Regions from separate parts of the Anaerobacillus sp. MEB173 genome, predicted to be linked through region 2. Evidence: predicted binding sites of a transcription regulator. Region 2 holds the regulator's gene; the other holds the start of a gene.

Region 1 (8,592 bases), on a different contig from region 2:
TAAAAGAACATTTAAATATAGATCCCAACAATAAAATGGCTGGATTTGGAAGAGAATATTATGGAGAATTTGATGCAAAAACGCTGAAACCTCCTTTAAAAAATATAGAGCATACCATGATGTTTTTGAAGTTCGTAGCTAAAAATCCAAATCAAATTCGTCATAATCTTTATGCAGTGAAAGAATATGAATATCTGCGACAAGATGCCTATCATTCTACTATTGAGAAGGGAAAAGTAAGACCAGATGGTGAATATTTGTCAGAGAATAATCGGATTTATAGCATTGAAATAGATACAGGAAGCGAGCGTACTGAAGCATTAATATCGAAATTTAACAACTATAGGAGATTATTTGATGAATATAGAACTAAAAATAAACCACTTCCCTGGGCAGGAATTCTGTTTGTATGTAAACCATCAACCTTAACAATTGAAAATGATCGACGTATTAAGTCTATTTTTGAAGCTGCAAGTAAAGGTTTACAAAGCTACTGCTGGTTAATCCCAGTAATTATTATTAACCGGACGGAGAACAAGGTGAATTTGAAGAATCTCTTGCTTCAACAAAGTGACATTATTACCAAACTAGGCATTACAATTCCGGAAAAAAACAATTTTCCTTCAAGTAATGTGCAGCAACACACAGAAATTCAGAAAAAAGAGGGAAATGATGATATAGATTTTCTTACAAAGCGTTTTGAAAGGGATGCTGAACTGAAAAAACAGCAAGAAAAAGAGAGAATCTTAAGGGAAGCAGAAGAGCAACAGAACAAACATAAAGGTTTTGGCTGGGGAGGTTTTTATTCAAAGGGGAAAAAATTATGACAAATATAAAAAAACAAATCCTATTATATATATTTAAGCTCTGCGGATTAACAAATGAACACCTAAGTTATTTAATTTACGGTCCCAATGATGGGAAGCTAAAAAATCAAAAGACAAAGATATCTAGATATATAGTTGAGCTGAGAAATGAGGGCTTTATATACTCGAATGCTTGTCTTCCGAATAATTCTAAGCTTCATTGGCTCACACAAAAAGGAATAAATTTTATAAATAAAAGCTTTCAAGTGAATCCTCGTCATCCTTTTGCTGGTTTTGATAAAATTTGTGGTGATTTTAAAGAAGGTGTTTTAAAGCCAAAAAATCACGACCTTGATAATCATATGATGTTTGTTGATATTGCAATCAAATTAATAAATTCTGGATTTTACGTAAGAAATCAATTCTATTGTGTTAAACGTTATCAAACTGTTGAAAATAATGAGCATATTCAAAAAAAGATAAAACCATATGGCGAGTTCACTAAAAGCCTAGGAAATCAATCTTTTGCGATTGAAATTGTAAGAAGTACTGTTGGAAAAGCTGAGATACTAAGTATTTTCCAAGATTACAGAGGCTATTTGGAACACCAATTGAAACAAAATAAGCCTATTCCAGTCTGCGGAATTTATATTATTACTGACATTGAAGAAAAATTACCTTACGAAAATGATCATTTTTGGCAAACGATTATTAATGCTGCTATTGAGGGATTAGGTCCTTATTGTTTTTCCATTAAGGTTGAGGGTTATAACAAACAAAGCTTACAAGAGTTATATAACAAAAATCTCCTTGAACATGAATTGATTCAAACGATGCTAAATGAGAAGGAAGGATCAACTGCTTCGAAGCAGGATTCTATTGATATAGGTACAAGTAAATATAAATCGACTGAAAATGCAGTTACAGAAGGTATGATGAAAGAAGCTGAAAGTGCAGGTACTAATCAAAGTATAGATACTAATGGACCGGTTTACACCAGCAAGTACACGCCATGGATTGAGGAGCTGTTCACAAGAGACTATAGGTTAGCAAAGGAAGCTGTAGAAAAACAAAAACAAGAGTTAGAAGAAAGTAAATTTCTCAAAAGGCCTTTAAAAGGATTGCGTAGGATATTTCCAAGAAAGTTCTAATTGAGTGCCTTATTTGATTATAGATTTTGCTCCGTATATTTTTAGTGATGATTAACGACTGCTCATGTCAATATGCAAAATTGGGAACAGCTAAGGCTGTTCCTTTGTTTTATAATAGGTATAAGGAAAATAGTTTAAGAGTAAAGAGATAATCAAATAAATAAGGCTTTGATACATAAAATGGAGAATTTTTATTATAATTGAAATCAAAACGTATATGTAGGTTTTGTTTAGAAAAATTTGATAGAGGTGCTTTTCAGATGAAACAATGGGCAAAAGATATAGAAATAGATGCTCCAATAGAACAAGTGTGGGTACTTTTTGATGGTTCTATCGAGAATATGCAAAAAATCATGCCTCAAGTAGTTGAGCATAAGCCAATTAAAATAACTGATGAAGTGGTTGGAAGTGTATATCGTCAAAAATATAAAGAAGGAAAACGCATAGAAGAGTATGATGTAGAAACATTAGAATATTCCAATGCACCTAATAAGAAAAAGCTAAAAGTAGGTTTTAAACTTGCTAATATGTTTGAAATAACAGCTTTATATGAATTAAATAAAATTAATGAGCATAAGACGTCCTTTAAATACACAGTGACCAATCGCCCTTTAAAGTGGTTTGTGAGATTATTTTTATTGTTTGCTTCTGAAAAAGTAGTGGTTAAATTTTTAGAACGTGTAAAAAAAGCAGCTGAAATTTAATGAAAACTAAAAAGATATAATGGATGGTTCAGTTACTTGAAGTAGTATTACTATGAGCCATTTTTTAAAGGAGATAATTTATGGTTGATAAGATAAGAGAGATTGAAGAGGTTAATCAGTTTATTTTGGAATTACCGGAAGATATTCAAAACATTACAGCTACTTTAAGAAATATCATTCTAAATTCTTCGCCAGAACTTAAAGAAGAGTTTAAATGGTCAATGCCTAATTATTCGTATAATGGATTAGTGTGTTATATTCAAACTGCCAAAAAGCATGTTAATCTTGGATTTCATAGAGGGAATGTACTCCAAGATAAAGATGTTAATAAGTTATTACAGGGTACAGGAAAAGCATTGAGGTACATTAGACTTAAAAAGATGGAAGAAGTTCAACCCGAAGCCTTCACTACACTAATTCAAGAAGCAATGAGGTTAAATGAGAAATAACCTTAGGAGTTGTTTTAGGAAACAATCGAAATTATACAGGTGCCAAAATGTGCTTTTTTTTAAAAATGCATATTTTGGCTTTTTGTTATTCGAGGAAACATACTGCCATATTTTACATAAATGAAATACCAAAATACCGAATGATAGACGCAAAAATAATATTGGTTTACATCTTTAACCTTCCCACAAACTATTGGAAGTAAAACACTATATACTTCTGTAAATCCCCTCCATATAATCATTATGTTAATGAAAAAAGGGAGGGAATCAGTCATATTGATCAAGCATCTGAGTAAAGTTTCACTCGTTATGACCATCATGTTAGTGATGCAGTTGTTTTCACCTTTGATTCAAGTATTCGCTGCTGAAGCAACAATACCGACAAATGTAAGAGCTACAGAAATTGTTCCTGGAGATTACCGGATTCAGTGGACTGCTGTATCGGGAGCGAGTAATCATAAGGTGTATGATATTACAAATGGGCAACAGATTTTAGTGGGTGAGACGAAATATAATGTAGTCAATGTCTATGGGTTAGAAGAAGGTACCTATCAATATGCTGTAACAGCTGTTGTAAATGGTGTGGAGTCTGGACTGTCAGATCCGGTTACAGTAGAAGTTATTTACCCAGAAATGCAGGCACCTAATGATTTAAAAGTGTCGGTTCAAAATGGAAATGAATTATATATAAGTTGGGCTAAATCAGATTATGCAACAGCTTATGATGTTTACCAAATAGTAGAGGGTCAGCAGAAGTTTTTAAAGACTGTAACTATAACACAACATGCCTTACTCAATATGCCAGAAGGGGATTATGTTTTTGAAGTTTTTGCGGTGAGCGATCGTTATGGGACATCTCTTTCATCTAGTACCGTATCACATCAACTAATCCATCCGCAAATGCAGGAACCTACAAATGCCAGAACTATTATTGAAAATGATGATGATGTAAAAGTGATATGGGATCCGGCTGAATATGCAACAAAATATTCTGTATATCAGGTGATCAATGGGGAAGATGTCTTACTTACTGAAACAATTTCAAGAAGTGTGACTGTTAGAGACTTACCGGAAGGTACACATCACTTCAAAATATATTCTTTCTCCGATCGTTTCGGACTATCACTTAATGCCGCTGAAACTAGTGCGGAAATTGTTTATCCTGGAGTGGGAACGCCCGAATTATCATTGCAATCCTTCAATGGACAAATTGCTAAATTAGTATGGGGGACCATTCGAAATGCTGATTTTTATCATTTATATGAAATAATCGATGGACAAGAAGTATTATTTACAACAACTGTTGGAAATAACATTGAACTTGATAACTTAGAAACTGGATTTCATGAGTTCGTTGTTAGAGCAGTAAGTAACTCTTTCAGAATATCTGAACCATCTAATTCTGTTTCCTTTGAAGTGCTATATGATATTAAAGCACCAGTTACAACAACTAGTTCAACCCCATCATGGACGAATAAAGATGTGACAGTTGAGCTTACGGCCACTGATGACAAGAGTGGCGTTGATAAAACGTACTATGTTCTTGGAAACGATGAAAATGCATTACCAATTGAGGGGAATACATTTACAATATCCGAAGAAGGAATAATAAATTACTCTTTTTATAGCGTCGATAAGTCAGGAAACCAGGAAAATGTGAAAACGGACATGGTCCGAATAGATAAAACGCCTCCAGTCACAACGACAAATGCAACAGATGAATGGCACGATGCGTTTACATTGCAAATGACTGGTGAAGATCATTTAAGCGGAATTTATACCACTTTTTATTCTATTAATGGAGAGAGTTACAGAGTAGGAAATTCTATTACTTTAACTCGTAAAGGAGAATACACAATTTCTTTCTATTCTGTGGACAGAGCTGGAAATAAGGAGTCTGCACAAACTGTTCAACTGAAAATAAATGGGATAGAAAAGATTGAGGAAGAAACATTGTTAGGAAATTTAGGATTACAGGGAGAAGAGATTGAACAAATCTTAGGATTTATACAGTATGACCCTGTAAAAATGGAAGAGTTAGCTCTCCTTGAAGAAAATTTCCTATTACCTATATGGGACCCTTCCAAAAAGAATGAACAGTTACCACAGTTCAAGGATTACTTGAATGGGTTAAAAGAAATTACAGCCGTAGAAGTGAAAATTTCAACGAATGAACAGATTGTATCCATTGAAGATTTAATGAAGTTGGACAAGGTTACTTCAGATATAGTAATCGAAATCCTTACTCCTGAAGGCGAGATGCTTGGAGATATCGTATTAGCTGCTGCCATACCAACAGAAAATGATACCATTGAAAATCCTGTAATAAATGAGCCAATAGAAAAACCTCTTGAAGAGTTACTGAACGAAACCACGAGTGAAGAACAGGTAGAGGGAGTCCGTGATGAGGGTTATATAGAACCTCTTCAAGCGAAGGAAGATTCTCCAAAAACTGTAAACGGAGCTAAATTGCCGGTTACAGCATCAAATATGCCACTTAATATCCTGTTGGGTATAATAATGATGTTCGTGGGGGCTTATATTTTCTTAAAGGTTACTAAAAGACCTAAAGGTGGTTATTCAAAATAGATGGGCGGTCATCAAATGAAAAAATGTTCTCTTCTATTTATAGCGATACTCCTTTTTTGCTTAGGTGTATATGTCGTAATAGGAAATACAATCAAGTTCCAAAAAGGTTTTATAATGGCTTCAGCCAGTAGTAGTGAGACTCCATCTCCAACTGAAAATGAGCTAGGGGATAAAGCGTCAATAAAAGAAAGTCTATCATCCGAGACACAAGCTCTATATTCGGAAACGCCTAAAATAGGTGAGAACATCGGTGAGTTATATATTCCAAAATTGGACTCAGCTTTACCGATTATTCACGGAACAAGTGAAGATGAATTAGAAAAAGGTGTTGGTCATTTCGCAGGAAGCGTCTTGCCAGGTCACGACGATAACTCTGTATTAGCGGGCCATCGTGACACAGTTTTTCGAAAACTAGGAGAAGTAGGGGTAAATGACGAGTTGATAGTAAAGACTTCGGCCGGAACTTTCACCTATAAAGTTCGAAAGGTAAGAATCGTTGATAGTGATGATCGAACAGTGATTGTATCTATGCCAAAAGCGACATTAACGGTATCGACATGTTACCCCTTTACCTTTATTGGTCCAGCTCCGCAAAGATATGTATTGGTAGCGGATTTAGTGTCAGTTGAATAATAAAAACCCTCTGAAGTAGATGTGAAATATCTAGAGTAGCAGGGGGGCATTGTAATTAGGAATGCTATAATTTAACTTTATTATGGTAATTTAATTTTAGAAAAATGATAATGATTTATTCAAATTAAAAGGATTACAAAAGGACTGTAGTGAATTTTTGCTACAGTTCTTTTTTCTATAAATTCCAACAACTGCATTGTTAAGGAACGTATGTTCTGATAAAATAAAAACAATACTTTTGAACTAGAGGAGAGGTAGGGATGACTGATAGATTTCGGTTAATGTTCGTAGTAAGGTTCCCGCAACAATTAGCGTACCTGAATGTTACAGGTGTAGATTTTAACACAGGCTCCTTATTTTCTGTCCTATTATATAGCCCAAATGACAAGGTCATAATTGATCACAATACCTCACATTATCCTAAGGATCTAATAAACTATTTAGATAGTCAGAAAGAATTGATAGATCAAGGCTTTTACGATATAAGGACTTGGGAAATGACAGTCTTTGACGATAAGGTAAAGGAGAGAAAGGATTTGTTGAAGGCGGACAGGGGAACAAAGAAATGGACATCATTAATGCTTCCAGAACATCGTCAAATGCTAGAACAAATGGAAATTAGTGCAGAGAAGGTTGAAAAACCAGTATTAGATGAATATGAATGCGAAGAGATTGATAGACAAATAGGAAGCAGTCTAGAAACTCATAAACCTCTTATTTTTAAAGTTTATCAAAAGGGAAACGTAAAATACCGAGGGGGGATAGTTGTTAAAGTTGATCCAATACATAAGAGAATAGAAATAAAGACAGAGCATAATAGGGTTGAAAAAATAAGTATTTCGGAAGTTGTTGGTGTTGAAGTTTTATAAGGAATTGTATAAGGACCATGTTTAACGTAAGGAGAAGATGATGGTACGATTTACTTTTGTTTTCACTGACCATGCAAGAAGACGTTGCATACTACGTAATATTGATACATCACGCCTACGACGACAGCTGCTTTCTATACCTTATGATGAAGAAAAAAACAAATTAACTCGTTGGAATATTCCTTGTACAAATTTATTTGTAGTTTTCCAAGATAAGAAATTTGAGCGAATAATTGTGACGGTTAGTTTTCGTTATATGAAGAAAGGTGAGTAAATACTTTTTATAGATAGGAAAACAAGGAGTACTAGAAAATGATAATTAGCTATAGACTGAAAATCAACGTTTATCAGTCTATAGCTTTTTTAGTCAATGATTTGATGGCGAATGGGCTGTACATTAAGGGAAAGGCACACCATGGTGATTACTATTAAACTGTTATGTTTAAAAAAATAATATTAGTTTCTCTTACTTCCCTTACATATATTCAGATACTTAGTATATTTTCTATCTGAATGGATCTTTGAATCTTCATATAGCCAATTTAACACCGTCTTGACTTGGTTTTTTCCTCTTAATTGGAGTCTTCTAATGTTGTTGCTTTTGTTTTGTGCATAAAGTTTCGCACTTGCAGGTACAGCTAATTCGGATTGTAGTATTTTACGAATGGATTCCAGAAAGTCTTGTGTGCCCTCAATATCCATAGCGTACTGATTATTTTTTGCAAGGCAGAAGGTCCCGTCTCCGTCAACGTAGCCCCTGATAAAATCACTATAAAACTTTCTATCTAGATTTTCTGGAAATGTAATTTTATGAGTTTTCTTTGGAACAACTCCAAACCTCATTAAATCTTTTGCTAATTCAGGAGAAGTAATATCTAGTGAAACCACTTCGAAATCTCCTACTCGCGTTCTGGCAATATGTTCACGAATCGGGTGCTCCGCCTCCATAGCTTCCTTAAATTTTAATATTATATCTTTGTCTTTTTTTGCAAGAGTAATAGTTAACGTTCCTTTTTTAGTAAGGCACCCATCGGCATAGACGAAACCAAGAAAGTATGCCTTTTCTCCCGTATTTATTCCAGAGAAGTAATTAAAATTGGCGCGGTACATACTGCCGATCTTTCTTCGTTCAATCCCACGAACCCTCAGTAGCTGCCTAACGTTTTGGGCACTCATATTATAATTCTGAGCCAAGTTACGAGTTGGCTCACCAGAAATATACCCTTTAAGCACATTGATTGTTCTTTCTTTTGCATGTGTTAGTCCTAGACGTTTTATTATTCGATCAGAAGTTCTGACCGAAACATTGTACTTTTCTTTGATCCAAAGCTTATCAATATGGTTTAAAAAAGATTTTGCTTTAATTTCATCTATTTGCTCTGCTGTTAATG
Region 2 (8,592 bases):
CTGAAGGAACAAATTCAATTGTTATTTCCGCATTTAATAATGATGATTTACGAAAGCTTTGTAAGACAATTGAAAGTCTGCTCATTAATCAAATGGATTTTTATCATGTGTATATACAAAGTGAAGATGGAAAGTTCATTTCCCAATGTCAGTCACAAACAATTATTACTGAACGTAAATGGAATAATGATAAAGAAGTATATGAATACAAAGGATATGTACATCCTTCGCTTGCTATTGCAGGAAAGCTATTGGAAAATAGAAAGTAATTGTGAAGATGTAAGGATAGAAAAGGTGAAGAAGAATGTATGAGCATTTTACAAATGGTAGAGTAGTAAAACCGATTGTTATAGAAATAGAGAAACAAATTAAAGATGTCCATAAGAAAATTGATGAAATTGTTGAGATCAATCAACTTCGAGTTTTACAAACGTTTCGAGAATATCAAATTTCAGAATTTCATTTCACACCATCAACAGGCTATGGTTATGATGACATTGGTCGTGATACGCTTGAAAAGGTATATGCGAAGGTATTTGGCGCTGAAGCCGGATTAGTTCGTCCGCAAATCATTTCAGGTACCCATGCGATAGCCGTTGCTTTGTTTGGAATTTTACGTCCGAACGATGAATTAATTTATATAACCGGAAAGCCCTATGATACGTTAGAGGAAATCGTTGGAATTCGTGGTTCTGGACATGGCTCCTTAAAAGAGTACCAAATCGGATATCATTCAATCCCGCTTACAGACAAAGGGCAAGTTGATTTTGAGTGCGTCGCAAAAGCAATTGGCCCGCAAACAAAAATGATTGGAATTCAACGTTCAAAAGGCTATGATAATCGTCCTTCATTTACAATAGAACAAATTAAAGAAATGATTCGTTTTGTAAAAGAAGTGAAAGAAGATATTATCGTTTTTGTTGATAACTGTTATGGTGAATTTGTAGAGACTATGGAGCCTTGCCACGTTGGAGCTGATATTATGGCAGGTTCTCTAATCAAAAACCCGGGTGGCGGAATTGTCAAAACTGGGGGTTACTTAGTTGGGAAGAAAGAACTTATCGAATTAGCATCATTTCGTTTAGCTGCACCTGGGATCGGCAGTGAAGGTGGAGCATCTCTTTATAGTTTATTAGAAATGTATCAGGGGTTCTTCCTCGCACCCCATATTGTTGGGCAAGCGTTAAAGGGAGCAGTATTTACAGCTGCATTCCTTGACAGACTTGGCCTCAATACAAACCCAGCTTGGGATAGTGTGCGAACTGATTTAATTCAGTCTGTTCAATTTGATGAACCAAAAAGTATGATTGCATTTTGCCAAGCAGTTCAATCGGCATCCCCAATTAATGCTCATGTAACTCCTTATCCAAGTTATATGCCGGGATACGAAGATGATGTGATTATGGCAGCAGGAACGTTTATTCAAGGTGCAAGTATAGAATTTACTGCAGACGGTCCATTAAGACCGCCGTATGTCGCGTATGTCCAAGGTGGGCTTACATATTCCCATGTAAAAATTGGAATAATAACTGCGGTAGATACACTAATGAAAAATGAAATGATTAAACTGTAAATAATTTTTGGGGAGGGAAAGTAATAGTGTGTTACTTCCTCTTTCTTTTTTCAGTTCATTCTAACCTTCCATAAAACGAGCCAAAAATCAACATCAAACTTTAACTGAGCCTTTTTATAAAAAAAATGTATGTCAGATTATCTCACATTCGTTTGACACTATAACTAACATCATGTATTCTAGTAGTAATTAATCAAATATTCTTAATGATTGATAGTGTTTAAGGAGGATTGTTATGGGGGATACAATTCGTCGTAACATGCCGCTTTTTCCGATTGGAATTGTCAAAAAATTAACGGAATTATCAGCTAGACAAATTCGTTACTATGAAGAACATGAACTCATTCATCCAGCTCGGACAAGTGGAAATCAAAGGTTATTTTCTTTTAATGATGTAGATCGTTTATTAGAAATAAAATCATTAATTGAACAGGGAGTTTATGTATCTGGAATTAAACAAGTCTTTATGTTGAAAGAGCAAGCAATTGAGGCTGAACTGATAAAGACTCAGGAACAAAAATCAGAACAAAAGAATTTAACAAACCGTGAATTTAGGAAGCACTTGAAAAAAGAATTGATGATGGCCGGCAGACATGGGAAAGCTTCGCTCATTCAAGGAGAACTTTCACGATTTTTCCACTAAAATCAATTATTTTTTCAATCAATATATTTTTCTAGGAGGAATTCGATTATGGCTTCAAAATACACCAAAGAAGATATCTTACGCATGGCAGAAGAGGAAAATGTACGATTTATTCGCTTACAGTTTACTGACTTATTAGGAATTATTAAAAACGTAGAGATTCCGGTTAGTCAGCTAACTAAAGCTTTAAATAATTTGATGATGTTTGATGGATCTTCAATAGAAGGTTTTGTTCGTATTGAAGAATCTGATATGTACTTATACCCAGATTTAGATACATGGGTAATCTTCCCTTGGTCTCCGGAAAAAGGGAAAGTGGCGCGTTTAATTTGCGACGTTTATAATGCAGACCAAACACCATTTGAAGGAGATCCACGTGGAATCTTAAAACGTGTACTTAAGGAAGCAGAAGAATTAGGTTTTACAAGTTTTAATATTGGTCCTGAACCAGAATTTTTCTTATTTAAGAATGATGAAAATGGAGAGCCAACTCTTGAGTTAAATGATAAAGGCGGCTACTTTGATTTAGCACCAACTGACTTAGGTGAAAACTGCCGTCGTGATATTGTTCTTGAGCTTGAAGATATGGGCTTTGAAATGGAAGCATCGCACCATGAGGTTGCACCAGGGCAACATGAAATTGATTTTAAATATGCAGATGCAATTCGCAGCTGTGATGATATTCAAACATTTAAATTAGTGGTAAAAACAATTGCTCGTAAGCATGGTCTTCACGCTACCTTTATGCCAAAACCTTTATTTGGTGTGAATGGTTCAGGAATGCACGCGAACATGTCATTATTTAAAGGTAACGAAAATGTCTTTTATGATCCAAGCACTGAAACAGGTTTAAGTGAAACTGCTATGCATTTCCTTGCGGGTATTTTAAAACACGCAGAAGCATTTACAGCGATCACAAACCCAACAGTCAATTCATACAAGCGTTTAGTTCCAGGTTATGAAGCGCCATGTTATGTTGCATGGTCTATGAAGAACCGTAGTCCATTAATTCGTATACCGTCTTCACGTGGATTAAGTACACGTGTTGAAGTTCGAAGCCCAGATCCAGCAGCAAACCCTTATTTAGCAATGGCGGTAATGCTTGCGGCTGGTTTAGATGGAATTAAGAATAAATTAACTCCTCCAGCTCCGACTGATCGTAATATTTATGTAATGAGTAAAGAAGAGCGTGAAAAAGAAGGTATCGCTGACTTACCAGCAACATTAAAAGAAGCTCTTGATAACTTAGTAAAAGACGAAGTGATCATTAACGCACTAGGTGAACATGCAGTAGAGCACTTTGTTGAAGCAAAAGAAATTGAATGGGATATGTTCCGCACACAAGTTCACCCTTGGGAGCGCGAGCAATACTTATCGACTTATTAAAATACTAAAAACCCTCAACAAATGTTGAGGGTTTCTTTGCATCGAAATTGTGTTATTCAATATCAATGGTCTGACGTCGAGGTCTTCTTTTAGGGATGTTGATCGTTAAAAGCCCGTCTTCCATTGAAGCTTTAGCAGCTCTTGTAATTAGATTAGGTGGTAAGTAGACCATTCGTTCCGTATTCCTTGATGATCTGTTTTTTTGAAAAGTATTGGTTTTATTATTCTTATCATTCAGTTCTTTACTATGTTTTATGGATAGTTTTAAATAACTATCAATGAATTCTATTTTTATTTCGTTGCGATTATATCCCGGTAATTCTGCTTCTACAACGATTTCAGATTCCATGTCATAAACGTAGACAGGAATTGAGTGCCATGTTAATCCCTGTTGGAAAAAAGAATCAATAGATTGCATCACATCTTGTACCTGATTCTGACTAAAAAATGAATCAATTGCATCCATAAGCCCTTTCATAGGTTTAGGAAGTGGACGATCCTCTTTTTTTGACATACTCATTCCACCTTCTGAAATGTTCTTTCTGTAATGTATGAAAAAGTAAGGAATGTGAGTGGGCATTTTATTACAAAATAGAAAAACACTAGATTTTCGAAATCTAGTGTTTTTCTTAACATTAATGAATTGTTCTAAAAACGCCAATGACCTTACCTAAAATTGTACAATTACTTAAAATGATAGGTTCCAATGTTGAGTTTTCGGGTTGTAACCGGATGTAGTCTTTTTCTTTAAAGAAACGTTTAACAGTTGCTTCGTGTTCCTCGGTCATAGCTACAACAATATCACCATTATTAGCTGTTTGCTGCTGTCTCACGATTACCATATCTTTATCGTAGATTCCAGCTTCAATCATACTGTCTCCATCGATAACAAGGATAAAGACCTTGTCATCAGAAACGAGTCGTTCTGGTAATGGTAAGTATTCTTCTACATTTTCAATAGCAGTAATTGGTTCTCCGGCAGTAACTTTCCCAACAACAGGAACGTAAACAGTTATACTCTCAGAAACTTGTTTAGAAGATTCATCTGATATATCTAATATTTCAATTGCTCGAGGTTTTGTTGGATCACGGCGAATTAATCCTTTTTTCTCTAGTCTAGAAAGGTGACCGTGTACAGTGGAGCTTGAGGCTAAACCTACTGCTTCCCCAATTTCTCTCACAGAAGGTGGGTACCCTTTTCTCTTTACTTCGGCTTTAATAAAATCTAAAATATCTTGTTGTCTTTTTGATAGTTGTGCCATGTTTGTTGCACCCCACTTTATCAATTATTCTTAAAAATAGTATACCATGCAAAATAACATTGAGCAAACATAAGTTCTAACACTTGACGGGAACAAAAGTTCCTCTTATAATTAATATACGAACAAACATTCCTAAGAGGTGATACCATTGAATAATAGAATATCTACTAATTTACAAGATTTATCGTATATCGTAATTTTTATCGTCATTATTATCATGATGATGACATCCATTGTCGTTTCAGCTAATTCATATAATAGCCTGCCTACACAAGAAGTCATTGTGAAGGAAGGTGATACATTGTGGTCTATTGGAGAAATGTATGATACGGGATTAACATTTTCTGAGTTGATCAGGTGGGTAGAAAAGGTAAATAAAATTGACCGAGATAAACTATATCCTGGTCAAACGCTAATGATCCCAGTAGCAAGTAAGGAGTAAACAATTAATGAACGCAATTATCTATTGTCGAGTAAGCACAGAGAAAGAAACGCAGACAACGTCTTTAGAAAGACAAAAAGAAGAACTGATAAAATTAGCACACCAACATGATTTGACAGTAATAAAAGTAATTGAAGAAAGAGAAAGCGGCTATGAAATTGATCGGGAAGGTATTTTAGAAGTGCTTCTAGATTTAAAGGAGAAGAAAGCACAAGCTTTATTAATACAAGACGATACACGACTTGGAAGAGGGAACACCAAAATAGCAGTCCTTCACCAAATTCATAAATATGGAGCGAACGTATATACTGTTAATGATCACGGTACATTACAGCTTTCTGATACAGATTCGATGGTGTTAGAAATTGTAAGTATTGTAGAAGAGTATCAAAGAAAAATTCACAACATGAAAATAAAACGAGGAATGAGAGCAGCAGTAAAAAAAGGGTATAACCCATTAGAAAATTTAAAAAATAATGATCAAGGCGGGCGCGACCGAAAAAAGGTTCCTACCTCTGAAATTATTCGCCTGCGTGAAATGAAACTTACATTCCATGAGATCGCGGCAACATTAAGAGGGTTTGGCTACGATGTTTCAAAAGCAACTGTTCATCGTCGTTATACTGAATACATTGAAAATCTTGAAGAAAATTGATAGTGTATAGTTGATTAATTTTGTTATATTGGAGGAAACTTAATGCTGTCAAAAGAAAAAATATCGAGAATAAATGAGCTCGCTAACAAAGCAAAAACAGAGCGCTTAACAAAAGAAGAGGAAGCGGAGCAAAAGCAATTACGAACAGAATATATTTCTAAATTCAGATCTTCGATGACAAACCAACTTCACTCGATTAAAGTAGTCGATGAAAAAGGAACGGATGTCACACCTAAGAAATTAAAAGAGAGTAAGAAACGTCGAAAATTAAATTAAATTTATTCTTATCAATAATTGACAAAACAAGAAAAATTTTAACTACATTGCTTGTTAAAAACAAAAAGAAAGTATATGATGAAAAGCGTGAATGAAACTCATGTGTGGACAGAAAGGATGAACAATATGACGGTGGATATTGATCAATTAGCAGTAAGTACAATTCGTACACTATCAATTGATAGCATTGAAAAAGCAAATTCAGGGCATCCGGGGCTACCAATGGGAGCTGCTCCTATGGCTTATACTTTATTTGGAAAAGTGATGAATCACAATCCTAGTAATCCAGAGTGGTTTAATCGTGACCGTTTTGTATTATCAGCTGGGCATGGTTCAGCGTTACTATACAGTCTTTTACATTTAACAGGTTATGACCTTTCAATGGAAGAATTAAAAAACTTCCGTCAGTGGGGAAGTAAGACACCTGGTCACCCGGAGTTTGGTCATACTCCAGGTGTAGATGCAACAACAGGCCCACTTGGACAAGGCGTTGCTATGGCAGTAGGTATGGCAATGGTAGAACGTCATATGGCTGCAATATATAACCGAGAAAATTATAATCTTGTAGATCATTATACATATAGTATTTGCGGTGACGGTGACCTTATGGAAGGTGTATCTGCTGAAGCAGCATCACTTGCTGGACATTTAAAGCTTGGTCGATTAATTGTCCTTTATGATTCAAATGATATTTCACTTGATGGTGATTTAAATTTATCATTCTCAGAGAGTGTAGAAGATCGCTATAAAGCTTATGGCTGGCAAGTCATTCGTGTTGAAGATGGAAATGACTTAGCAGCAATCGAAAAAGCAATTACTGAAGCAAAAGCTGATGAAAGCCGTCCGACACTTATTGAAGTGAAAACTGTGATTGGATACGGATCCCCGAACAAATCCGGTAAATCAGCATCACATGGTGCGCCATTAGGTTTAGATGAAGTAAAACTGACAAAAGAAGCTTATAAATGGACGTTTGAAGAAGACTTTCATGTTCCTGCGGAGGTAGCTGAACATTTTGCTACTCTAAAGGAGGCAAGTGCTAGTAAAGAACAGCAATGGAATGATTTATTTGCTGATTATGAGAAAGCACACCCTGAACTTGCAAAGCAACTACGATCAGCGATAAATAACGAGCTTCCTGCTGGATGGGATGCAAATGTCCCAGTTTACGAAGCTGGCAAAGATAATGTAGCGACACGCTCTTCTTCAGGAGAAGCAATCAATGCTTTTGCGAAGACTGTTCCGCAATTATTCGGAGGTTCTGCCGATTTAGCTTCATCAAACAAGACGTTAATCAAGGATGAAGCAAACTATAATGCTGAAGATTATAGTGGCCGTAATGTGTGGTTCGGTGTCCGTGAGTTTGCAATGGGAGCTGCACTAAACGGGATGGCACTTCATGGTGGGGTAAAAGCATTCGGTGCAACATTCTTTGTATTCTCTGATTATTTACGTCCGGCTATTCGTTTGGCTGCATTAATGAAGCTGCCAGTAACGTATGTATTTACTCATGATAGTATTGCAGTCGGTGAGGATGGTCCAACACATGAACCAGTTGAACAATTGCAGTCACTGCGTGCAATGCCTGGTCTTTCTGTTATCCGCCCTGGTGACAGTAATGAAACTATAGCTGCTTGGAAGGTAGCGTTAGAAAGTAAAGATGAACCGACAGCATTAGTATTAACGCGTCAAAATTTAATGACACTTGAAGGGACTGCACAGCATGCTTATGAAGGTGTAAAAAAAGGTGCCTATGTTGTATCTAAAGCAAAAGGTGAAGCAGTTGCACTTTTATTAGCGACTGGATCTGAAGTACCTTTAGCGGTGGAAGCACAACAAGCTCTTGAAAAAGAAGGCATTTATGCTTCAGTTGTAAGTATGCCAAGCTGGGACCGTTTTGAGAAACAAAGTGCTGAATATAAGGAAAGCGTGATTCCAAAGGCTGTAAAAGCACGACTAGGTATTGAAATGGGTTCATCTTTAGGCTGGCATAAGTATGTAGGAGATCAAGGTGATATATTAGCCATAGATGAATTTGGTGCGTCTGCTCCTGGAGAACTTTTAATTGAGAAATATGGATTTACTGTTGAAAATATAGTATCAAAAGTAAAAGCAATGCTTTAAAGGGAAACTTCCATCAGTGGTGCCCGTTAAGGTGGAATAAATTCCAAAAACCTTTGTCTTCATTGGAGACAAAGGTTTTTTTATTGATTCGACAAAACTAGTGCATCTTCCCTCCAATAACAGACAAGCATTTTTTTGCTTGTATACTATACTAACAAGAAAGAATCTTAAACTTGGGGGAACGGCTATGAGGAAATATCAAATATTTTTAATGGAAAAAGAAATTGCCCA

What was found. Region 2 encodes LexA, which represses DNA repair genes until DNA is damaged. Its sites were predicted from a motif close to CGAACATATGTTCG; they were not measured.
Region 1: the regulator LexA is predicted to act here: its motif matches at 6,536-6,549, upstream of ACJ2A9_RS19565 (YolD-like family protein).

What each region holds. Positions count from the first base shown of each region.
Region 1 covers NZ_JBJMAU010000016.1:23,521-32,112, forward strand. The annotation lists gene ACJ2A9_RS19535 (replication-relaxation family protein) at 1-827, shown strand, start outside; gene ACJ2A9_RS19540 (hypothetical protein) at 824-1,957, shown strand; gene ACJ2A9_RS19545 (SRPBCC family protein) at 2,218-2,661, shown strand; gene ACJ2A9_RS19550 (DUF1801 domain-containing protein) at 2,742-3,110, shown strand; gene ACJ2A9_RS19555 (OmpL47-type beta-barrel domain-containing protein) at 3,387-5,699, shown strand; gene ACJ2A9_RS19560 (class D sortase) at 5,715-6,332, shown strand; gene ACJ2A9_RS19565 (YolD-like family protein) at 6,593-7,201, shown strand; gene ACJ2A9_RS19570 (hypothetical protein) at 7,242-7,475, shown strand; gene ACJ2A9_RS19575 (hypothetical protein) at 7,658-8,592, opposite strand, start outside.
Region 2 covers NZ_JBJMAU010000003.1:36,487-45,078, reverse strand. The annotation lists gene hflX (GTPase HflX) at 1-269, shown strand, start outside; gene ACJ2A9_RS07900 (methionine gamma-lyase family protein) at 305-1,573, shown strand; gene ACJ2A9_RS07895 (MerR family transcriptional regulator) at 1,809-2,216, shown strand; gene glnA (type I glutamate--ammonia ligase) at 2,265-3,602, shown strand; gene ACJ2A9_RS07885 (Hsp20/alpha crystallin family protein) at 3,655-4,116, opposite strand; gene lexA (transcriptional repressor LexA) at 4,238-4,864, opposite strand; gene yneA (cell division suppressor protein YneA) at 5,013-5,306, shown strand; gene ACJ2A9_RS07870 (YneB family resolvase-like protein) at 5,314-5,961, shown strand; gene ACJ2A9_RS07865 (DUF896 domain-containing protein) at 6,004-6,237, shown strand; gene tkt (transketolase) at 6,364-8,361, shown strand; gene sirA (sporulation inhibitor of replication protein SirA) at 8,549-8,592, shown strand, end outside.